One region of the Cobetia sp. SIMBA_158 genome, then DNA from elsewhere that is predicted to be linked to it. Evidence: predicted binding sites of a transcription regulator. Region 1 holds the regulator's gene; each other region holds the start of a gene.

Region 1 (7,744 bases):
GTCGGCCGCGCCAGTGATCATCGGTTTCCGCCAGCCCCGAGGCGATCACGCCCAGAAACAGCGGAATCACCACCGCCATCTCGTCGAGCCAGAACCCCACCGCCATCACGCCACCCAGCGCGATCAACATGCGTAGCGAATAGCTGAAGGCATCCAGCGTCCACAGACGACGCAGGGAGTGCATGAGGGAGTCCAGGAGAGAGCGTGTCATGAAGTGTTCCGTGACCAGGGCGCCGGGCAGCGCATTAGACTTTAGATTTATATCGCTAGCATAACACCCCGTTCTGCCGTGTCCGAGAGCCATGGCGCATGCAAGCGTTGGCGGGCGCGTCGAATGTCGAATCGCCGCGACGTGCCACTCTGAAGACTCCTGACCTCATTGGCTTTCATGGAGAATACCGATGCATCCTCTAATCGAACGCGTCACTGGCTCCCTCGGGCTGTCACCGGAAATCGCCGAGCAGGCGGTCGGCATGGTTCTCAAGTTCGTGCGTGAGCAGGGGCCGGATGGCCCGGCCGCTTCACTGCTGGGCGCCATTCCGGGGGCGGAAGGCCTGATCGGCAGCGCAGGCGAGGAAGCCGCCGAGTCCGGTGGCGGTGGCCTCATGGGCGGCCTGATGGGCGCCGTCAGCGCCTTCACCGGCGGCAGCGGTGGCGGTGCGCTGGAACTGGGCCAGAAGCTGATGGGGCTGGACCTGAACATGGACCAGGCGCGCGGCGTGGCCGATGAGACGCTGAGCTATGCGCGCGAAGAAGCCGGCGATGGCGTGGTCGACCAGGTGCTCGAAGGCATCCCGGGCCTCAAGCAGTTGCTGTGACGCCTCGAGGGCGTTGAGAGGGTCTTCTCGAACAGCCCCTCGCAAGTAAAGGCTCGCAAGAAAGGCTCGCGACAACTGCTCGCGACAACTGCTCGTGACAACTGCTCGTGACAAAAGAACGCCCCGCTGATTCTCTCAGCGGGGCGTCTTTCGTTCATGCAGGCACGGCACAGGATCATTCAGCGAATGCGCTTGAGCAATGACTGCAAGCGGTTGAGCTGGGCCGAATCGCCGACCAGACGCACGCGCTGGTCCATCAGGCCTTGCAGGAAGGCACGCGGCGAGGGCTTGAGCAGAAAGGCCACCGCACTGTCGCTATCGGCGAAGCGCAGCTCAAGCTCGGTATCCACCGGCAGGCCACTGCCCGTGCTGACGCCCGCGTGGGACATGCGGTAGTGACGCGCGATGCTCATGTCTTCGGTCGCGACACCCCAGTCCAGCGGACGCTTTTCCAGCTCGGCACGAAATTCGGGGTCGCGCTTGAAGGCCCGCTTGAGCAGCAGACCCAGCACCCACAGCAATATCTTGAGCTTCATGGTGTCATTCCTTGAATCGCGAAGCGTCGGTCACGCAGGCCATATGAAAATGCCACCGGCCCCGCAGGGCGGAACCGGTGGCATCAGCATGACAGCCGACAGGGCTTTTGATGACGACGATTGAAAGCCATGGCGACAGCCACCCCGGGTCTGCGCTGAAGCACGAGCCGAGGTTACTTGGTCACTGCATCCTTCAACGACTTGCCGGGTTTGAAGGCAACGGTCTTGCTGGCCGGAATGGTCAGCGGCTTGCCTGTCTGAGGATTCTTGCCGGTACGCGCCGCACGCTGGCGCACGGTGAATGACCCGAAACCGATCAGTGAGACGTCATTGCCTTTGGCCACGGTATGAGTGATCTCGTCGAGAATCACGTTCAGTACCTGACTGGCCTTGTCCTTGGATAGATCCGCACGCTCGGCGATGGCCGCAGCGAGTTCTGGCTTGCGCATGAAAAGCCCTCCTGGTTTGGCATTCTGCACGGGCGGCCAAGCCGCCGTTTCCATTGTTGTTCTTGCACTTGCTAGCGGTGGCGTATGGCGGCGACGCAATCCGCTCCCGGCAAGCTTTGCCGTATCAAACCTGTCGATGGCAGCAACCTGTCAGACGACGCTCGCTGAGCAGCATGTCTGACGGAGCATTCACTATCGTGCCTGACCGCGCTGGCAGCAAGGGATTTACGACCATCGATCATGGCATCGCCTAGCCTAGCAACGGCGGCGCCTGCCGCGCTAGCTCGACTTTCCTGCGAACGGCGGCGCCTGTCAACGCATATCCAATCAAGCGTTCGTTCATATCCAGTGCACGCGCTTCGAGGTCATCGCCTTCACCGGTGATTTCCCAGCGCGCCACGGCCGAACGCGGCGGATAGGCCACCACCGGCAAGACCGGTGTCTTGACCAGCACCGGCCACGCCTTCCAGTCGAGTACGCTCGGCTCACCACACAGGTTGGCCGCCAGGGTGCGCGCGGCCATCTGCAGCGGCTGGACATACATGGCATTGACGCCCTCGACGCTGGCGCAATCGCCCAGCGCCCAGATATGCGGCTGGGAGGTGGCCAGGTGGCGGTCGACACGGATGCCGTCGCCGCCGGCGCTCAGGCCCGCGGCCTGCGCCAGACGAATGCGCGGCGCCAGCCCGGTGGCCAGCAGAACCACGGAGCCCGTCAGGCGACGACCGCTCTGCAGGCGCACCTCGACCGGCGCGGCCTGACGCTCGGCCTCCTCGCCCGAGCTGGCGGCGATGGTCTCGACCATCTCGCCCTGGCGACGCGTCACACCGAGCCCATCCAGCGCCGCGCCCAGACGCTGCCCCAGTGCTTGCGGCAGCAGCCCATCCAGCGGAGTTTCCTCCGGCGCGACCAGCGTGACGCGGTGGCCGGCGGCCGTCAGATCATTGGCGTATTCACAGCCGACCAGTCCGGCACCGACAATCACCACGTGCCCGTCTTCCCCACGCTCGCGGGCCTTCGCCAGCGTCGCGCAGAAGGCCGCATAGTCGTCGAGATCATTGATGCTCTGCACGCGTGAGGCCACTTCCGCGGCGACGGGGAAGGGACGACGCGGCGCGGCGCCGAGTGCCAGCACCAGCTCGTCATAGGCCAGACACTCCTCGCCCAGCCATAGCTGGCGGGCATCACCGTCGATGGCAGTGACGCGTTGATGGGTACGCAGCTCGGCATTCAGCTCGTCCACCAGCGCCACCGGCGCCTGACGCGACAGATCGGTGGCCGACATCTTCTTGGCGAAGGCGGTGGACAGCATGGGCTTGGCGTAATCGTGGCCGCTGTCCTGGCTGATGAGGATCAGCCGGCTGTCCTTGTCACGCGCACGCAGCGCGCGCGCCAGACCAATGCCCGCCATGCCGGTACCAATGATGACAAGGGTGCGAGGGTCGCGCATGGCACCATCTCCTGAGATCGATCCGAGGGAAGCGCTGATGAAAGAGCGCCAGCAGCGTCCGTCATGAACGCCGATGAATGCGCCCAGCATACCAGCCCGCCAGCAGTGCAGGCATGCCTGAGCGGGAGGCCTTGCCGCCCGGCCATGCTAGACTCGCCATTTCGTCATCCTGACAGGGAATTCACCGTGGTCCGATGCCCAGCAGGCGAGCCTCATCGCGCAGCGCTCACGCCACAGACCTCCACCTGTGAGGCGCCTCATTCGTCAACCGAGACTCTATGCCAGCCTGCGCCTCGCTGGCCTTCGCACATGCGCGCCGCACCCGCTGCTTCGGCGGCGGTGCGCCGCCATTGGCAGCCGGCTGCCACGCTGCAAGGTGTCATGCCGGCCGGCTGGTGGGCGTGGCTCTCCTCGACGGACTCGCTGACCCAGCGTCTTGCCAGCGCCATGCAGCAGCAGGATGAACGCGATGGCCAGCCAATCCAGGGCCTGCGCGTGCGCCTGCTGCTGCAGGACACCGGCCCCGCGCGGCTGGATGAGGCACGCCTGCTGGGCATCGGCTCACGCCGGCATGTCTGGCGGCGCGAAGTGGCGCTCTGTCATGGCGATACGCCATGGGTGATCGCACGCTCGCTGGCGGCGCTGGACCTGACCCACGGTCATCGCCTCTCGACGCTGGGTGAGCGCTCGCTGGGCCATTGGCTGTTTCGCCAGCCCGACCTGACCCGCAGCGCCATCGATGTCAGCCGTGCCCCGCTGGTGCTTTCGAGCCCCAGGCCGCTGGCCCGCACCACCAGCCTGTGGATGCGCCGCTCGATGTTCTCGCATGGTCGCTTCAAGGTGCTGGTGCAGGAGGGCTTCACACCGGCCTTCCAGCACGCGCTGCAGCTGGCCTGAGCCTTGCGCCCGACTGGCCTCGTTTCCCTCTCTTCCCTTGCCCACTACCACCCGCCCAGGAGCCCCGATGACCGCGTCATCCACTTCCGCCGCTTCGCGTCCTTCCAGACTGGCCGACTACCTCGCCCTGACACGGCTGGACCGCCCCATCGGCACCTGGCTGCTGATGTGGCCGACCCTGTGGGCACTGTGGCTGGCGGCAGATGGCATTCCCGAGCGCACGACCCTGCTGATCTTCATCGCCGGGGTCTATCTGATGCGCGCCGCCGGCTGCGTCATCAACGACTACGCCGACCGCCATTGGGACAAGCATGTCGAGCGCACGCGAGACCGGCCGCTGACCTCGGGTCGCATCTCGGAGCGCGAGGCGCTGACGCTGTTCGGGGGGCTGGTCGCGGCCGCCTTCGTGCTGGTGTGCTTCACCAACCTGACCACGGTGCTGCTGTCGATCGTCGCCGTGCTGCTGGCGGCCAGCTATCCGTTCATGAAGCGCTTCCATCATCTGCCCCAGGTGGTGCTGGGCGCCGCCTTCGGCTGGGCGATTCCGATGGCCTTCGCCGCGACGCTGGAGGAGGTACCGACCTACGGCTGGTGGCTGTTCGCTGCCAATCTGATGTGGACGGTGGCCTACGACACCGCCTATGCGATGGTCGATCGCAACGACGACCTCAAGGTGGGCATCAAGTCCACCGCCGTGCTGTTCGGGCGTGCCGACAAGCTGATGATCGGTCTGTTGCAGCTGGGCATGCTGGCGGTGTTGATCGGCATCGGCCTGCAGCTGGTGCTAGGCATCTTCTACTGGCTGGGGCTGGCCGCCGCCGCCGTCACCTTCGTCTGGCAGCAACGTCTGATCCGGGAGCGTGAGCGTGCGCCCTGCTTCCAGGCCTTCCTCAACAATCATTGGACGGGTCTGCTGATCTTCGCCGGTATCGCCCTGGCGACCTGGCCGATGAGCTGACGCCTGCATAAACATTAGTATTATTTAATTTAAAGCGACCCCTGCCCTCTGTTGCTCCCCAGCCCACGGTTCATGCCTGCCTGCCGCGCCTCCAAGGTGGCTGGCAGGCTTGCGTGCAAGCTGCCATGCTGGCAGTTGTCATCTCGTTGTCATATAAGCGGGTTGTAATCGTCATCGACTTGTCATTCTGGCGCGTGCGCCGACTGCTGCATGGGATCTAGCGATGAGCTCCAAGACCGTACTGATTGTCGACGATGAATCCTCGATTCGCGAGATGATCGCCGTTGCCCTCGAAATGGCGGATTACCGCGTGCTGGAGGCAGACAATGCCCAGGACGCCCACGCCATCGTCGTCGATGAAAAGCCCGATCTGCTGTTGCTGGACTGGATGATGCCGGGTACCAGTGGCCTGGAGCTCGCGCGGCGTCTCAAGCGTGACGAGACCACCTCGGAGCTGCCGATCATCCTGTTGACCGCCAAGGGCGAGGAAGACAACAAGATTCAAGGCCTGGAAGCCGGTGCCGACGACTACATCACCAAGCCCTTCTCGCCGCGCGAGCTGGTCGCCCGTCTCAAGGCCGTGCTGCGTCGCACCACTCCCAAGGGGGTCGAGGAGGCGGTGGAAGTCGAGGGCCTGATGCTCGACCCGGCCAGCCACCGCGTCACCGCCCATGGCAACTCGCTGGATGTCGGCCCGACCGAATATCGCCTGCTGCAGTTCTTCATGACGCATCAGGAGCGTGCCTACACGCGCAGTCAGCTGCTCGATCAGGTATGGGGCGGCAACGTCTATGTCGAGGAGCGCACCGTGGACGTGCACATCCGTCGCCTGCGCAAGGCGCTGGGCACAGGCCATCAGCATCTGATCCAGACCGTCCGCGGCACCGGTTACCGCTTCAGCGCTCAGGCCTGAGGGATTCATGCGCTATTGGACCAACGAGCTATGGCGCCTCGGCTACCTTGCCGGTGGCTTCGGCCTGATCGGTGGCCTGCTGGGCCATCTGGGCTGGGGCCTGGCGCTGGGTCTTTCGCTGTATCTGTTCGTCCATCTCAAGCACTTGAAGAGCCTCTACACCTGGCTGATCACCAATCCCCATGAAGAGCCGCCGCCCGGCGATGGCGTCTGGGGAGACCTGCTCGATCGTCTCTACCGCTACCAGAAGGGCCAGCGTCAGGCTCAGGAGCGACTGCGCAGCATCCTCAACCGTATCCAGGAATCCTCCGAGGCCATGCGCGACGGCCTGGTGATGCTGGACAACCACGGTGACATGGAATGGTGGAACAGCGCTGCCGAGCAGCTGGTCGGCCTCAAGGCCAGCCACGACCGCGGCCAGCACATCACCAACTATCTGCGTGACCCCGTCTTCATCGACTACTTCAATCGGCTGGCCTACCGCGAGCCGCTGACGCTCCAGTCGCCGCTGTCTGACAACCTGACGCTGCAGATCTCCATCACCCTGTTCGGTGACAACGAGCGTCTGGTCATGCTGCGTGACGTCACCCGCCTCTATCGTCTGGAAGAGATGCGCCGCGACTTCGTGGCCAATGTCTCCCATGAGCTGCGCACGCCGCTGACGGTACTGGCCGGCTATCTCGAGACCTACTCCGATTACGCCGATGACCTGCCACCGCGCTGGCAGCGTGGACTGGGCCAGATGCAGAGCCAGACCGACCGCATGCAGCACCTGGTCGAGGACCTGCTGACCCTGTCACGCCTGGAAACCGACGAGCTGTCCGACAATGGTCGCTGCATCGACATGAGCGCCCTGCTCGGCCATATCCGCGACGACGCCGAAGGCCTGTCCCAGGGGCGCCACACCTTCTCCATCGAAGCCGATGCCAGCCTGTCACTGCGCGGTGAGGAGCAGGAACTGCGCAGCGCGATCTCGAATCTGGTCTTCAATGCGGTGCGCTACACCCCCGAAGACTGCCATATCACCCTGCGCTGGAAGGCGGATGACCAGGGCCTGCTGGTCGAGGTGGAAGATGACGGGGATGGCATCGACCCGGTGCACCTGCCGCGCCTGACCGAGCGCTTCTACCGCATCGACAAGGGCCGCAGCACCGCCACGGGAGGCACCGGCCTCGGGCTTGCCATCGTCAAGCATGTGCTGATTCGCCATCAGGGCCATCTGGAGATCGACAGCCACCCCGGCGAGGGTGCGCGCTTCCGCTGTCACTTCCCCGACGAGCGCGCCTGTCAGGCAAGCGCTCCCCAGGCCAGCAGTGCGCTAGCCCAGTGATGGGCTGATTCCGTGATGATCTGACCCGGACGCCAGCCCAACGCAGAACGCCCCGCAGCCACCTCGAAAGGAGGCGACTGCGGGGCGTTTCGTTTGGTCAATCAGACGACACTGCGGCTATTTCAGCGACGTGCCAACCTAGCGACGAGTCAGTTCAGCGACAAGCCAGCTCTGCGACAGGCTGTCTCAACGACGCGGCGCCGGCAACTGACGGTAGTGGCTCTGCCACATCAGTACCGCCCCGGCGACGGCGCCCGGGATGAACAGCAGATTGGCCAGCGGCACCAGCGTCATGACGAACACCGCGGCGCCGAAGGTCAGTGAGGGCCACCAGCGCGCCTTGAGGCGCTGCTTCATGTCACCGAAGCTGACCTGATGGTTGTCCATCGGGTA
Region 2 (7,744 bases), on a different contig from region 1:
ACCTCATCGGTGGCCACGACATGGTCCACCACCAGCCCATTGCCCTTGCCCCGTGCGACGACCTGCTCGAGCACCTCGCGGGGGTAGCCGGAGCAGGAGCCGATCTTGATGCCCTTGTCGCGCAACCCGTTGATGACCTCGAGCGCGCCGGTAATCAGTGCGGAGTGCGCCCCGATCTTGTCGATCTGCAGCGGCATGAAGCGCTCATAAAGCGCCGTGACATCGGCATCACTGGGGGCGTGGCCACAGGCCGCCTCGAAACGGGCCGCGATCGCAGGGTCATCACACAGGGTGCGGATGTGTTCCCATTTGCCCATGCCCATCGGGCCGCGCGCCTCTTCCAGACTGATGGCCACGCCGATTTCCGCGAAGGCCTCGACGAAGATCTGGGTCGGCGCGAAGGAGCCGAAATCCACCAGGGTGCCGGCCCAATCGAAGATGGCAGCCTGCAGACGATCCGGGGTGTGATATTGCATGACAGTTCTCCAGTCAGTTGAGTGCGACAGCGTCAGCGCACGGGCGGGCATCGTCGACACCCAGGGTGGCCAGCGCGTCATCCACGGCGGCCAGAAGTTGATCCATCACGCGGACATCCAGCTGCCCGATGCTGCCGATGCGGAAGCTCTCCACGTCGGTGAGCTTGCCCGGGTAGATGATGAAGCCACGTGCCTTGAGCTCGGCGTAGAAACGTGAAAAGTCGAAGTCCGGGTGTGCCGGGCTCAGGAAGGTGGTGATGATCGGCGACAGCCAGGCATCGTCGAGCAGGGTCGTGAAGCCGCGCTGACGCATGCCTGCCACCAGTCGCTGCATGTTGGCGTGATACCGGGCGTGGCGACCCGCGACGCCGCCCTCCTCGGCGTGTTCCTTCAGCGCCTGGTGAAACGCCGCCACCACGTGAGTCGGCGGGGTATAACGCCATTGCCCAGTGCGCTTGAGGTACTGCCATTGATCGTGCAGGTCCAGCGACAATGAGTGGCTACGCCCCTGTGCCGCCTGCAGCGCATCGCGCCGGGCGATCACGAAGCCGAACCCCGGCACCCCCTCGAAGCATTTGTTGGCCGAGGAGATCAGCGCCAGAAACGGAGTACGTTGCGCATCGATCTCCAGCGCCCCGAAGCCACTCATCGAATCGAGGATCAGCTCACGACCGTGTGCTGCCACCACCGCGGCGATGTCCGCCACCGGATTGAGCATCCCGGAGCTTGTCTCGCAGTGAATCATGGCGACATGACCGATCTCGGGCCTTGCCGCGAGTCTGTCGGCCACGGCCTTGGCACACGGCGCCTCGGCATCGCCCCACGCCAGCACGTCGCAGTCGCGTCCCATGCGAGTCAGCAGACTGACCAGCCGCTTGCCATAGGCGCCATTGACCAGCACCAGCGTCGTACTCGTCGGCTCGATCAGACTGCCCAGCGCCGCCTCGACCGCGAAGGTACCGCTGCCCTGCATCGGCACGCACTCATGGTGCTCACTGGCATTGGCACAACGGAGCAACTGCTGGCAGATCTCGGCGGTCTTGGTGTTGAAGTCCTGATCCCAGGAGCCCCAGTCCTTCATCATGGCGGCCTTGACGCTCTCACTGGTGGTCAAGGGACCGGGAGTCAGCAGGTACGGATGTTGAATACTCATTGGTATATACCAGTTAATTTGCACAAAAAAAAGACGGCCAACAGCGTAATCAGGTCGCCTGTCGCCAGCGTTGAGCACGGGTCAACAGCAGATGACTGACCACCGCATGCAGCAGCTTGACGCCCAGACAGGTGAAGAAGATCAGCACTGCCATGGCGGCCGCGCTGGCGAAGTGGCCGGCTTCGTCGAGATGCATCACCGCGATGGAGGCCAGTCGGGTATCGCTGTTGTAGAGAAATACCACCGCCGAGACGGTCGTCATCGCGTTCATAAACAGATAGGCCGAGATATCCAGCACTGACGGCAGGGACACCGGCAAGGTGATGCGGCAGAAGGTCTTCCAGAACGGCACCTTGAGTGAGGCACCGACCGCCTCGAATTCTCCATCGAGCTGCTTGAGCGCGGTCACCGAGGTCAGGTGGCAGACGGTATAGAAATGCACCAGGGTGTTGAGCACCAGAATCGCGAAGGTGCCGTAGATCCAGTTCAGCGGGTTGTCGGCCTGGTTGAAGTAGAAGATGTAGGACAGACCCAGCACCATACCCGGCACGGCCATCGGCATCATCGCCATGAAGTGCAGCCCTTGGCGCAGCGGGCGATAGCCCTGACTCTTCTCGGTCAGCCAGGCGTTGAAGAAGATGACCAGCGTGCCGATCAAGGTGACCCAGAAGGCCAGCGTCAGCGAGTTGAGCCACGCGTCCCAGCCACCGCCCGCCAGCGCCTTGAAGGCGTAGTGATCCAGGGTCAGGCTCAGGTTGTAGGGCCAGAACTGCACGAGCGAGGCATAGATGGCGGTGCCGATCACGGCCAGAATCGCGGCGGCCACGCCGTAGCAGAGCAGCGCGAAGACCCAGTCGCGCAGCGGGCTTGGCGTCGGCTGCCAGGGCACGGCGCGCGCCGAGAGCTGCGCGACCTGACGGCGCTGGATCCAGCGGTCCACCGCGAAGGACAGCAAGGCCGGCAACAGCAGGATGACGCTGACCACCGCGCCCATCTGGAAGTTCTGCTGCCCCACCACCTGACGATAGACATCGGTGGCCAGCACACTGAACTGCCCGCCGATGATCTTCGGCACGCCGAAATCGGTGATCGCCAGCGTGAAGGCCACGAAGGCACAGGAGATGATGCCGTAGCGCGCCCCCGGCAAGGTGATGGTCAGAAAGCTGCGCCATTTGGGCGTTCCCAGCGCATCCGCGGCTTCATAGAGACGGGCATCGCTGTTGCTGAGCGCTGTCATCATGATCATCAGCGCATGCGGGAAGATCCAGAAGGTCATGCCCATCACGATGCCGATGGGGCCGTAGATGCTCTCCCCCAGCAGCACATCCTTGAACCAGCCCTGATTGCCGAACAGATACACCAGACTGATGGCTGGCAGCAGTGACGGTGCCAGTAGCGGCAGGATGGACAGCATGCGGAAGACGCGCTTGCCCGGCATGCAGGTGCGGGTGATGCCGTACGCGCACAGGAACGCCAGACTCACCACCGTCAGGGTACTGATCAACGCGATGCTGACGGAATTGATGATCGAGCCGACCAGCGCCGGCGTCTGCACATAGCGCGCGAAGTTGGCCAGGCCGACGAAGTCGCCGCTGCGGTCCTGCACGCTCTTGATCAGCATGGTGGCCAGCGGCAACAGCAGGCCGATGACCAGCAATGCCAGGGCCAGCAGCAACATCAACAGACGCAAGCCGGACTCGCCTGACAGCCGACCCGACAAGGGCAATGCGCGCGCCATCATGCCTGCGCCTCCACCAGCGGATACAGGCGGATCGCCTCGGACGGCAGACGCACACCCACCCGGGCGCCGACCCGCACGCCCAGTGACTCGCTGTCCTTGAGCGCCACATCCGCCGACAGTGTCTGCCCACAGCCCTCAAGCGTCAGAGTGATACGCAGGAAGGCGCCGAGAAACTCGACGTGCTCCACCTGCGCCGGCAGCCCCTCACCCACTGCGCACAGCGAGACGGCTTCCGGGCGAATGGCCAGACGCGCCTGATCCAGCCCCTCAAGATCATGCGCCGCGCATTCCAGACGCTGCTGACCCAGACGCAGAGTACTGGCGTTCTCGGGACAGCATTGCAGGAAGTTCATGCTGCCGATGAATTCGGCCACGAAGGCGCTCGCCGGCTGACGATAGATCTCGGCGGGGGTGCCGATCTGCTCGATCACACCATGGTTCATCACCACGATGCGGTCCGCCATGGCCAGGGCCTCTTCCTGGTCGTGGGTCACCATGATGGTGGTGACGCCCAGCCGTGCCTGCAGTGCCTTGATCTGACTGCGCAGATGCAGGCGTACGCGCGCATCCAGTGCTGAAAGCGGCTCATCGAGCAACAGCAGCCCCGGCTCGGTCGCAAGCGCCCGCGCCAGTGCCACGCGTTGCTGCTGGCCCCCGGACAGGGCCGCCGGATACTTGCCTTCACTGCCGGCCAGGTCCACCAGGGTGAGCAGCTCCGTCACGCGGCGGCGCATCGCGTCACGCGCATCGCGCCGATTGCGCAGCCCATAGGCCACGTTGTCGAACACGGTGAGATTGGGGAACAGCGCATAGGACTGGAAGACGATGCCGAAGTCGCGCGCCTGCGGCGGCAGCCGTGAGATGTCCTGGCCGCGCTGGTGGATGGTGCCTTCGCTCTGCGGCGCAAGCCCGGCGATGGCGCGCAGCAAGGTGGTCTTGCCACAGCCGGAGGGGCCGAGGAAGCACACGAATTCGCCTTCGCGGATCGCGAGGTCGATCTCGCTCAGGGCCGTGAACTGGCCATAGCGCTTGGTGAGGCCGCTGATCTTGAGGTGAATGCTGTCTGACGACGCAGAACGCGTGGTGAGTGCCTGAGGCGCTGCGTCACGCGCAGGCGCCCGGGCTGCAGGGGCGGATACCGCGCGAGGCGAGGCGCCGGCAGTCGATGGCGGCGCTTGACGCGAGGCGTGATGACGCGGGGGTGCGGTCACAAGAGACATGCGAGAAACTCCCGACCCCGGCGCAAGGCGCCGGGGCAATGACGAAGGTGGCTGGGCGTGACTTACTGACTGTCGGACTTGCCGTCGTAACGGCGCTGCCATTCGGCGAGCACTGCATCCCGCTGGTTGGCCGCCTTGGCAAAGTCAGCCTCGATCATCATCTCGGTGATATTGGCCGGATAATGCTCGATCGGCTTGGCCACCCCCGGATAGGCCACGACCGCATAGCCTTCGTTGTAGAGTTCATTGGCCGGCTTGGACACTGCCCAATCCATCAGTGTCTGCGCCGCTTCACGCTTGTCGGTGCCCTTCATGATCGCCGCGGCTTCCATGTCCCAGCCCAGCCCTTCCTCGGGGAAGACCAGATCCACCGGTGCGCCCTGTGCCTTGAGGCGCGCGCCTCGGAAGGCGAAGGACACACCAACCACGGCCTCGCCGGAACCGGCCAGGTTGCAGGGCGCTGAGCCTGAGTGGGTGTAGCGGGCAATGTTGTCGTGCAGGCGGTCCATGTAATCCCAGCCGCCGTCGTCACCCCACAGCTGCAACCAGCTGGCGACATCCAGATAGCCGGTACCGGAAGAACTCGGGTTGGGCATGAACACGTGGCCCTTGAACTCGGGACGCGTGAGGTCTTCCCAGGACGTCGGCTTGGGCACTCCCAGTCGCTCACCTTCGACGGTGTTGTAGCAGAGCGAGGCGACCCAGGCGTCCATCCCGACCCAGGACGGGTCCTGGCCATCACGGTAGGCGGGGTCGACGAACTTGGTATCCAGCGCCTCGACTCCCTTGGGGGCATAACGCGACAGCATGCCCTCCTTCTCGAGCACCAGCAGGCTGGTCGCGGCCAGGCCCCACACCACATCCGCCTGCGGGTTGTCCTTCTCGGCAAGCAATCGTGCGGTGATCACGCCCGTGGAGTCGCGCACCCATTTGATGTCGATATCCGGGTGCGCCTGCTGGAAGCGTTCGGCATATTTCTGCAGATCATCGGACTCCACCGCGGTATAGACGGTGAGCTCGGTGGCCGCCTGGGCATTGAGGGAAACAACCAGACCAACGGCACTGGCCAGCAAGGAACGGGTGAGGAAGGAACGGGTCAAGAAGGACATCGGGACTCTCCAACGCTTGGAATGAATGGCTCTCGCCATCTGGTATATACCAAGAGTATGAGCGGGCCGAATGACACCCTCGTGACAGTCAGTTGAAGGCCCAGTGAAACAGCGTTACCTCATATAGTGTCCCTGCAGCGCGGTTTCAGGGCTTGTTCTTGAGCGTGACGGTGATGCACAGCGCATTGTGCAGCCAGCGCTCTTCGTCATAGCCGATGGGACGATGCTGCTCATCGAAGGTAGCGCGACGTACGGTCAGACCGGGGCTGCCCATGGCGACCCCCAGCTCCCGGGCGGCCTGCTCCCCCAGCGACTCGGAGTAGAAGCGCAGCTCACGATGGGCCAGCGTCAAGCCGTAGCGCCCGCGCAGCTCCGCCCACAGTGACACCCCGAACTGGCCCTCCTCGAGCAGTCCCGGCGCGCGCTCTGGCACCACCCACATCGACTCGCTGAGCACGGCGCGCTCATCCACGAAACGCCGGCGGCGAATATGATAGAGCGGTGTCTGGGCCGCCAGGCCAAGCGCTTGCGCAGCCGGTGGGTGGGCCTGAACATCGGTCAGCAGCACTTCCGTCCGTGGGCGCCGCCCCTGCGCCGTCACATAGTCATTGAAGCCCGAGTCACGCGTGGGGTCGTAATCCAGCCGCGGCGGCGACACGAACCACCCACGCCGATTGCTGCGATGAATGCGCCCTTCCCCCTCCAGCTGCCCCAACGCCTGACGCAACGTCACGCGCGTGGTATCGAAGCGCTCGGCCAGCACTCGTTCAGAAGGCAATCGCCCTTCTTCAAAGGCATCAGGGTCCTTCAGCTGTTCGCGCAGGCGATCGGTAAGGTGGAGGTAATACGCATCACTCATGACGGGGAGTCCTGACAAAAGATGAAGAGGGTTGCCACTACCGGGTAATAACACGGCGCCGCTTGCCCCGCCGGCGAAGAAAATGCCCGGGGCTCTGCGCCGCCAAACGGCTGGACGCTCCAGAAACTATCACATCTGCGTGACTCGCACTGACCTGCCAGCTTATGTGCCGGTGGCGCTGCAGGATTTCATGACAGCCGCCTGGTTGAGCTCACAGGCGTGGATGGCGGTGGGATGACACGCTGATATTCAAAGGGAGGTGAACGCACAATGCGCAGCCTCTAAGGGCTGCGCATCGAATGGGCAAGCAGGAAACGAATGACCGGCGGGATAACTCAGAACTCGCTGACGATATTCAGGTACTGCTTCATGTCCCCGACCATGGCCTGCTCCAACAGCTTGCCTGTCTCGATGGCATAGGGCTGCTGGAAGTGAATGTCCCACAGGTCTGATTCCGTGCGCCAATGCTCGTATATCACCAGCGTGTCGTCCTGCCCGTCGATGGTATACAGATCAAACACGAGATTGCCCGGCTCCTCACTGCGCGTCTTCGCCACATGCGTGGTGAATTGCTGCAGTAACCGAGCGCGATATTCTTCCTTGATCTTGAAGATGAAGAAGATACTGAATACCTCATCTTCCGGCTGCACGTGCCTGGGGTTCGCCTCCTGCAATGGCGCCGGGTCAGTATCGTTCAAGGGCATCACCTCGAATGGCGATGCCAACGCCGTGTCAGCCAGTTTCAGCAAGGCTTGCGCGTAGGGCTGGTTCACATGTGCCTGATGCGCTTCGGTGCTTGCCCAGCGCTCGTAGGCGAAGATGGTGGTGGGAGAATCCTTGGCCGCGAAGAAACGCATTTCCAGCATCCCCGGTTCAGCCGCTGAGCCCAGCTTGTTGTCAGCCAAGGCCTGCTTGAAGGTATCGAGTTGTTCGGGCTTGACGTCAAATTTCACGATCAAGGTGAGCATGGAGATGCCCCTTTTAGTCAGTGGTTGTCATCGGCCCAACGGCAAGATCTGCTGCGTCACGTGGCAGCAGCTCTGTCTCGGGAAGTGACTGACACTATCTTTCGCTGCCTAGCTGAAAAACCCGCGGCGCGGAGAAAGACTTTCAATGAAACCTTGAACGTGAATGCAGCCCCCTCCACAGCAATGCGGCGCTTGAAACATGAGACTGCGGCGCTAAC
Region 3 (7,744 bases), on a different contig from region 1:
CGGCGGTAGCCATGATCATGTCGCCAGTCATCTTGTAGACGGCGAAGAAGATCACGATCGGCAGAAAGTCGAGCAACATCTTCATGGGTAATGCGCACTCCTGAACACGACGACGCAGCCGTCGGGAAGGCAAGGGCCTGTGCGAGTGGTATCCTGTCTGACACCAGCGGCGCACCCCTGCCTGCATGTGCTCATTCTGCCGCCATTGCTGCCTGCTGACAAAGCCCCTGTGTGTCCGGGCGCGCATCGCAGCCAATACTGCCCGACGTCTGGCCCGCTGGATCGCCTGCATCCCAGGCATCGCGTGGCACAGACGTTCATCCCGAGAGGTTCCCCGTGTCCGACGTCCCGTCCGACTCTTCGCCGATTTCCGCAACCCGCAAGCCGATCGAGTTTCGCCCGCTGCCGGAGCGCTTCGATTCCGATATCGAGGTGCCGGACATCGACCTGCACATGCACTCCACCGCCTCCGATGGCGGCATGGCACCGACAGAGCTGGTGGCGCTGGCCGCGCGGCGCGGTCTGTCACGCATGTCTCTGACCGATCACGACAGCATGGAAGGCATCTTCGAGGCCCAGCAGGCCGCCCGCGCCGAGGGAATCTCGTTGCTGCCCGGCTGTGAGCTGTCGGTCCGCTGGCGCAACCAGACCATCCACATCGTGGCGTTGATGCCCGAGGGCGCCGGCGATGCGCTGAGTGCCGGTCTCAAGCAGCAGCACGAGGCGCGTGAACGCCGCAGCCACGAGATCGCCACGCGCATGGAAAAGCTCGGGCTCGAGAATGCCTTCGAGCGCGCCCGGGAGCAGGCCACGCTGAGTGGCTCAGGCGACCGCCCGCTGTCACGCCCGGATTTCGCCCGCGCGCTGGTCGAGGCCGGGATTGCACGCAACCTGCAGGACGCCTTCAAGCGGCATCTGGGCGCGGGCCAGAAAGGCGACGTCAAGGCGCACTGGCCGGAGATGGAAGAGGCGGTGGGCTGGGTGCGTGCCGATGGTGGCATCGCCGTGATGGCGCACCCGATGCGCTACAAGCTGACGCGCACCAAGCGTGGCGAGCTGCTGCGTGACTTCATTGCCGCCGGCGGCGAAGGCGCGGAGCTGGTCAGCGGCTTCCAGAATATCGATCGCGCGCGTGACCTGGCGCGTCAGCTGGATGAGCTGGGGCTCTACGCCTCCGTTGGCAGTGACTTCCACTTCCCTGGCGGCCCGCTGGCGCCCGGCAGCATGAGTCCGCCGCCCCGCACCAAGGTGCCGCCCGTGTGGTGTCATCCGCGCATTGCGCCCTTTTTTGCGGCCGACGCTGCCTCCATGTGATATCAAGAGATCACCGTGACGCCAGTCCGCCTGCCGGGCTGGTGCCCAGACGCAAGGAGCACCGCATGGGACAGTTCTTCCAGATTCATCCCGAAAATCCCCAGAAACGCCTCATCGATCAGGCCGTCACCATCATCCAGCAGGGTGGCGTGATTGCCTATCCGACCGACTCCGGCTACGCGCTGGGTTGTCATCTGGGCGAGAAGAAGGCCATCGAGCGCATCAAGCGCCTGCGTCAGCTGGACGACAAGCACAACTTTACCCTGGTGTGTTCTGACCTCTCGGAAATCGGCACCTACGCCAAGGTCGACAACGCCATCTTCCGCCTGCTCAAGAGTCACACGCCGGGCGCCTACACCTTCATCCTGCAGGCGACTTCCGAAGTGCCGCGTCTGCTGCTGCACCCCAAGCGTCGCTCCATCGGCGTGCGCGTGCCGGACCACGCCATCACCCACGCCCTGCTGGAAACCCATCGCGAACCGCTGATGAGCGTGACGCTGATTCCGCCGGGCGAGGAGTTGCCGATGACGGACGCCGAAGAGATTCGCGAGCGCTTCGGACACGCGCTGGATCTGGTCATCGATGGTGGCGCCTGCAGCTTCGAGACCACCAGTGTGGTAGACCTGCGCGAGCTGCCGCCGGTGATCGTGCGCGAAGGGCGTGGCGATATCTCGAGCTTCGTCGAGTGATCGCGACAGCGTAGCGCTTCACGGCGCTGACATCGCCTTGGCATACGAAGACGCCCCCGGACCTTGCGGTCGCGGGGGCGTTGTCATTTCTGAGGCGTTGTCGTGTGCTGAGCGACTCTCGGCTTCGTCAGCTGCGGTCGCGATCGGGAGAGTCGTCGCCTGGGGAGGCGGTCTCATCCCCCGATGGCGTCTCTGCGTCAGGCGCAGATTCGGGATCCGGCTCTGTCTCAGGTTCCGGCTCAGGCTCCGGTTCCGGTTCCGGCTCGCGCGGGTCGCGGGTGTCCTCGTCCAGCCAGGTACCGCAGAACTTGCAGTACTTGGCGTTGCGATCATGGCCTTCACGACCACAGCCCGGGCAGGCTTCGTCGCTGGTCTGCTGCATGCGCAGGCCGTTGAGGACCTCAGCCGAGAACACCCCGGTGGGCACGGCGAGAATCGAGTAGCCGAGAATCATCATCAGCGCCGAGATGAACTGCCCCAGCGGCGTGATGGGCGCGATGTCGCCATAGCCCACCGTCGTCAGCGTCACCACGCCCCAGTAGAGCGCCTTGGGGATGGAGGTGAAGCCGGCCTCGGGTGGCTCGATCAGATAGATCAGGGCGCCGAACACCGTGACGATGCTGAGCACGGTGATGAAGAACAGCAGGATCTTGCGCCGGCTGCGCGTCATGGCCTCGACCAGCATGCGGCCCTCGCCGACGAAGGCCATCAGGCGCAACACGCGGAACAGGCGCAGCACACGCAGTACGCGCACCACCAGTAGGGCCTGGGCGCCCGGTATCAGCAGCGACAGCCAGGTTGGGGCAATCGACAGCAGGTCGAGCACGCCGTAGAAGCCCTTGGCCCAGGTGCCGGGATGCTTCAGGCAGTAGAGGCGGACGGCGTATTCCAGCGTGAAGATGATCGTGAAGCCCCACTCCATGATGCGGAACAGCTCGCCGTATTGCGCATTCAGCGAGGGCACGCTGTCGAGCATCACCACGGCGACACTGGCGAAGATCATCAGGATCAGGCCGATATCGAAGGCCTTGGCCGCCTTGGTATCGGATTCGAAGATCCAGTGGAACAGCCGCGCGCGCAGGCGGCCCGTCGCGGGCTCGTAGTCGCTGGGGTGCGAGGGTGTCGCTGGGGGGCTTTGCGGTGTGCTGCCATATTCATTGGCAGGGCCCTGGCGTTCAGGCATGCAGGCTTCCTTGACGGGCGTGACGACGCCGGATGAATGTCAGGGCGTATCGGGGGGGCTCAGTGTGTGACCTTCAGTGACTGCCCGGCTGTTGTCCATCAGCCAGTGGTCTAGCGCCTGGCGGCTGGGCAGTCAGTGTCGTGCTGAGATTCAGCCGCGCAGCGTCGCGAGCAGTGACAGGCTGTGCTGGCCGAAGTCGCGAGTCGCCCAGTCCTGTGAGGCGTCGCCGTCGCTGCTTTCCAGCGCCTCGACCAGCGCCACCGCATGGATATGGCCGGGATGCTGGCAGGCGGCCAGTCGTGATGCGAGGGCCGACAGGGCAGCCAGCGCATGCGCGTGCCACTTGAGGTCATCTTTCGCCTGGCGGTCGGCGTGGGCATCGAGTGCATCGATGGCGGCGGACAGCAGCGCGCTCGGGTCAGCGGTATCCAGCGTCTTCTCATGCCATTCGCCATCCCGCAGCGCCGCGCCGCGCTTGGCCTTGCTGGCATCTGCCGGGCGCAGTGCCAGGCGGCTGGCCAGTGAATCCGCCAGCTGCCAGAGCACGCCTTCTCTCACCTCGGGGGCGAGTGCTTCGCCGCCGGTCAGCTCGAGCTCGATCTCCTGGATGGCCACTTCGCGACCACTGGCCTTCACCGCGCCCAGGTCCAGCGCCATCTCGACGCCGACGGTGACCTGCTCGTCGCTCACATTCTCGTCACTGCGTGTCGCCTTGACGTCGATCTGCCAGGCATGACGCTCGAAATCGGTGCTGAAGCTGGGTGCGAGTGCACTCAGCAGCTGTTCGCGGGCACCGTCTTCCAGCGCCTGCAGGGGCGGCAGGTCACGCAGGCCGTCGAGGTCGAGACCGGTCTGGCCCTCGGGCAGCTCCCACTCCCATTCGCCGCGTGAATGCAGTCCGCCATGGCTCTCGCCGCTGGTCTTGAGCGTCTGGCGCAGGGCGCCCGTGCTGTCGGCATCCTCACCGCTCTGGCGCAGACGCAGCGCCATGCGCGCGCGCTCCAGCGCATGCTCGGGGGTGTCGAAGTAGGTGTTGGCCAGCCAGCGCCGCCTGGGGGCGACCGTTGCCAGTTCTGCAATGCTCGTCAGTGTCTCCAGAATGGCATCGCGATCAATGACGGGTTGAGACAGTGCCAGTTTGAGTTCGATTTCCTGCGCCATGATGGGCACTCCCTGTACAGATGAAAGAAGACAGATGCTGACGGATGAGGGTGACAGCGGCGCCAGGACCGCAGAGCCTTCGGTATGCGTGGTGCATGGTGATGAAGGCCCGTGTGTCTCATGCTCGCGCCTGGCCCGCGGCAAGGCAAGCACGGGGAGGGCGGAAGGGCATGCGGGATATCGGTCTGTCGGCGGAATCACACTTATATGACAGCATGATGACATTGAAGTGACAGCAATTGCCTGTCGTCACGTCCTTGGTTATATTACGAACAGTGGATAAAGCCAGCGACCACGGGTCCTGCCGCTACATGACAATCTCTCTTCTGGAATCCTTCGTGTTCCCCCGAACTGCCGCTGTTGTTGCGTAAATGACAACAGCATGGCGGTATCATGACGTTACGATGAAAGTTATGTGATCGTCACAAAGGCTTTGCTACACTCCGCGCGTCAATCCTTAACGCCGACGGCCACTATGGTAACGACCAACCCTTTCTCTTCGATGTTCGGGCGCTCGCCTTTCAAGGCGCTGCACACCCACATCATCAAGACCGACGAGTGCGCCCAGCACTTGCTGACCTTCTTCGACGCCTGCGAGCAGGGTGATTGGGAGCAGGCAGCCAGCATTCGCAAGACCATCAGTGGTCTGGAGCGTGAAGCGGACGAGTTGAAGACGCAGCTGCGTCTCAACCTGCCCAACTCGCTGTTCCTGCCGGTCTCGCGCTCCGACCTTCTCGAGCTGATCCATGTCCAGGATTCCATCGCGAATGTCACCAAGGACATCGCCGGGATCATGCTGGGTCGTCATATGCAGATACCCACCGCACTGGTGCCCGCCATGCGTGAGTATCTCAAGACTGCGGTCGAATCGGTCTGCCAGGCGCGTCGTGCGTTGGGTGAACTGGAAGACCTCGTCGAGTCCGGTTTCGGGCGCAACATGAGCGAGCTGGTCGACAAGCTGATCAACGAGCTGCATGAGCTCGAGAAGCAGTCCGACGAACAGCAGATCGCCATCCGCCAGACCCTGTTCTCGCTGGAAGCCAGTCTCCCGCCCGTCGATGTGATCTTCCTCTACAAGATCATCGATTGGGTCGGCGATGTGGCTGACCAAGCGGAAAAGGTCGGTACCCGACTGCAGATCCTGATGGCGCGCTGAGCGCCATCAGGACGTCCTGCCATCTGTCCAAGAGTCTTCTATGTCCATCATTGCTCAATACGGCGATGTGCTCGTCATTCTTGCCTGTCTGTTCGGTTTCTTCATGGCATGGGGTGTGGGTGCGAATGACGTCGCCAATGCCATGGGAACCTCGGTAGGTTCCAAGGCGATCACCATCAAGCAGGCGATCATCATCGCCGTGATCTTCGAATTCCTCGGTGCCTGGCTTGCCGGTGGTGAGGTGACTGACACCATCCGCAAGGGCATCATCGACCCGTCACTGCTGATCGAGAATCCGCAATATCTGGTCTACGGCATGCTGGCCTCGCTGCTGGCCGCCGGTATCTGGCTGCTGATCGCTTCCATGAAGGGCTGGCCGGTCTCGACCACCCACTCCATCGTCGGCGCCATCGTCGGCTTCTCCGCTGCGGGTCTGGGCGTGGATGCCGTCGAATGGTCCAAGGTCGGTCAGATCGCGGCCTCCTGGCTGGTCTCGCCGCTGCTGGCGGGCTCCATCGCCTTCGTGCTGTTCAAGTCCGTGCAGACGCTGATCTTCGACAACGAAGACCCGTTCGCGGCCGCCAAGCGCTACGTGCCGATGTACATGTTCCTGGTCGGCTTCATCATCTCGATGGTGACCATGGTCAAGGGCCTCAAGCATGTCGGCCTGCACCTGAGCTTCGAATCCAGCCTGCTGCTGGCCGTCGTCATCGGCGCCATCGTGATGGGTATCGGCGTGCTGATGGAGCGCAAGGTCGCGCGTTCACGCCTCAAGGAGAAGAATCGCGCCACCGGTGACGACTTCGACTTCAGCGGCGTCGAGAAGGTCTTCGGCCTGCTGATGATGTTCACCGCCTGTGCGATGGCCTTCGCCCACGGCTCCAACGACGTGGCCAATGCGGTCGGTCCGTTGGCGGCCATCATCAGCGTCGTCGACTCTGCCGGTCAGATCGGCGCCAAGGCGAGCATGCCGTGGTGGGTCCTCGTACTGGGTGGCGGCGGTATCGTCTTCGGCCTGGTCACCTATGGTCGTCGCGTCATCGCCACCGTCGGCACCGGCATCACCGAGCTGACGCCGTCACGCGGCTTCGCGGCCACGCTGGCCGCCGCCTCGACTGTCGTGCTGGCCTCCGGCACCGGCCTGCCGATCTCCACCACCCACACCCTCGTCGGTGCGGTGCTGGGGGTAGGTCTGGCACGCGGCATGGCAGCGCTCAACCTGCGTGTCATCGGCACCATCGTGATGTCTTGGCTGATCACTCTGCCGGCCGGCGCGATCCTGTCGATCCTGTTCTTCTTCATGTTCAAGGGCATGTTCGGCTAAGCCGCCGCATGATCCAGAGCTGAATGGGTAAAACGAGAAAGGCGACCTTCGGGTCGCCTTTCTTGTATCTAACACATGGATGTCAGGGGGCACCGCTCGCCGTGCAGGCTGCGGCGCTGATATGATGATTCATGGGCATGCCTGACATGCCATTTTCCCTCTCTCCTGCCCGGAGCTGGCTCTTGAACACGCGTTTCCCCTTCGCGGACTGGTTTCGCAACTCCTCTCCCTATATCAATGCCCATCGTGGCCGCACCTTCGTCATTCTGATCGAGGGCGATGCCCTGTCCTCGTCACGACGAACGCAGTTGATACAGGATCTGGCGTTGCTGCATACCCTCGGCGTGAAGCTGGTGGTGGTGTTCGGGGTGCGCCCGCAGGTGGCCGAGGCGTTGCAGGCTGCCGGTATCGAGGCGGATCGCCATCAGGGCCGCTGGGTGGTGACGCGCGAGATTCTCGGCCATCTGGAGCAGCAGGTCGCCACGCTGCGTCTGCGCCTTGAGGCGAGTCTGTCCCAGGGGCTACCCAATACGCCGCTGCATGGTGTGGAGCTCTCCGCCGTCTCCGGCAATCTGGTGATGGCCAAGCCGCTGGGTGTGCGTCATGGCGTCGACTTCCTGCATGGTGGCGAGGTGCGCCGCGTGCGCAGCGAGGCGATCCAGGGGCTGCTCTCGCAGCAGGCCATCGTCGTGCTGCCGCCGCTGGGCTATTCCAGCACCGGTGAGGTGTTCGATCTGGACGCTGCTGAGGTCGCCGAACACGCCGCCGTGGCGCTGGCCGCTGACAAGCTGATCCTGCTTGGTGAAGGGGAGGGCCTGTTCGGCGAAGACGGCGAGCTGCTGCGTCAGCTCAATCCGGAGGAAGCCGCGCTGATGGCGCCGCCCCGCGATGACGACAGTGAGCTGTCGCGCCACCTG

Evidence for each region. Region 1 encodes PhoB, which activates phosphate uptake and scavenging genes when phosphate is short. Its sites were predicted from a motif close to TGTCATANNNNTGTCANA; they were not measured.
Region 2: R2R70_RS11780 (putative 2-aminoethylphosphonate ABC transporter substrate-binding protein) is a predicted target of PhoB. The motif match lies at 5,769-5,786, and genes of this name have one in related genera.
Region 3: R2R70_RS16335 (CYTH domain-containing protein) is a predicted target of PhoB. The motif match lies at 4,554-4,571, and genes of this name have one in related genera.

The regions. Positions count from the first base shown of each region.
Region 1 covers NZ_JAWJYL010000005.1:265,859-273,602, reverse strand. Annotated here, with positions in the region: gene yccS (YccS family putative transporter) at 1-211, opposite strand, end outside; gene R2R70_RS10560 (DUF2780 domain-containing protein) at 402-818, shown strand; gene R2R70_RS10555 (hypothetical protein) at 998-1,354, opposite strand; gene R2R70_RS10550 (HU family DNA-binding protein) at 1,528-1,803, opposite strand; gene R2R70_RS10545 (NAD(P)/FAD-dependent oxidoreductase) at 2,054-3,253, opposite strand; gene R2R70_RS10540 (chorismate--pyruvate lyase family protein) at 3,563-4,150, shown strand; gene ubiA (4-hydroxybenzoate octaprenyltransferase) at 4,218-5,108, shown strand; gene phoB (phosphate regulon transcriptional regulator PhoB) at 5,332-6,021, shown strand; gene phoR (phosphate regulon sensor histidine kinase PhoR) at 6,029-7,351, shown strand; gene cysZ (sulfate transporter CysZ) at 7,538-7,744, opposite strand, start outside.
Region 2 covers NZ_JAWJYL010000007.1:3,001-10,744, reverse strand. Annotated here, with positions in the region: gene phnX (phosphonoacetaldehyde hydrolase) at 1-476, opposite strand, end outside; gene R2R70_RS11795 (2-aminoethylphosphonate--pyruvate transaminase) at 490-1,629, opposite strand; gene R2R70_RS11790 (putative 2-aminoethylphosphonate ABC transporter permease subunit) at 1,679-3,367, opposite strand; gene R2R70_RS11785 (putative 2-aminoethylphosphonate ABC transporter ATP-binding protein) at 3,367-4,590, opposite strand; gene R2R70_RS11780 (putative 2-aminoethylphosphonate ABC transporter substrate-binding protein) at 4,653-5,699, opposite strand; gene R2R70_RS11775 (UTRA domain-containing protein) at 5,845-6,558, opposite strand; gene R2R70_RS11770 (putative quinol monooxygenase) at 6,894-7,526, opposite strand.
Region 3 covers NZ_JAWJYL010000013.1:89,692-97,435, forward strand. Annotated here, with positions in the region: gene R2R70_RS16315 (septation protein A) at 1-85, opposite strand, end outside; gene R2R70_RS16320 (PHP domain-containing protein) at 454-1,314, shown strand; gene R2R70_RS16325 (L-threonylcarbamoyladenylate synthase) at 1,380-2,003, shown strand; gene R2R70_RS16330 (ion transporter) at 2,131-3,186, opposite strand; gene R2R70_RS16335 (CYTH domain-containing protein) at 3,337-4,347, opposite strand; gene R2R70_RS16340 (TIGR00153 family protein) at 4,823-5,503, shown strand; gene R2R70_RS16345 (inorganic phosphate transporter) at 5,544-6,827, shown strand; gene argA (amino-acid N-acetyltransferase) at 7,010-7,744, shown strand, end outside.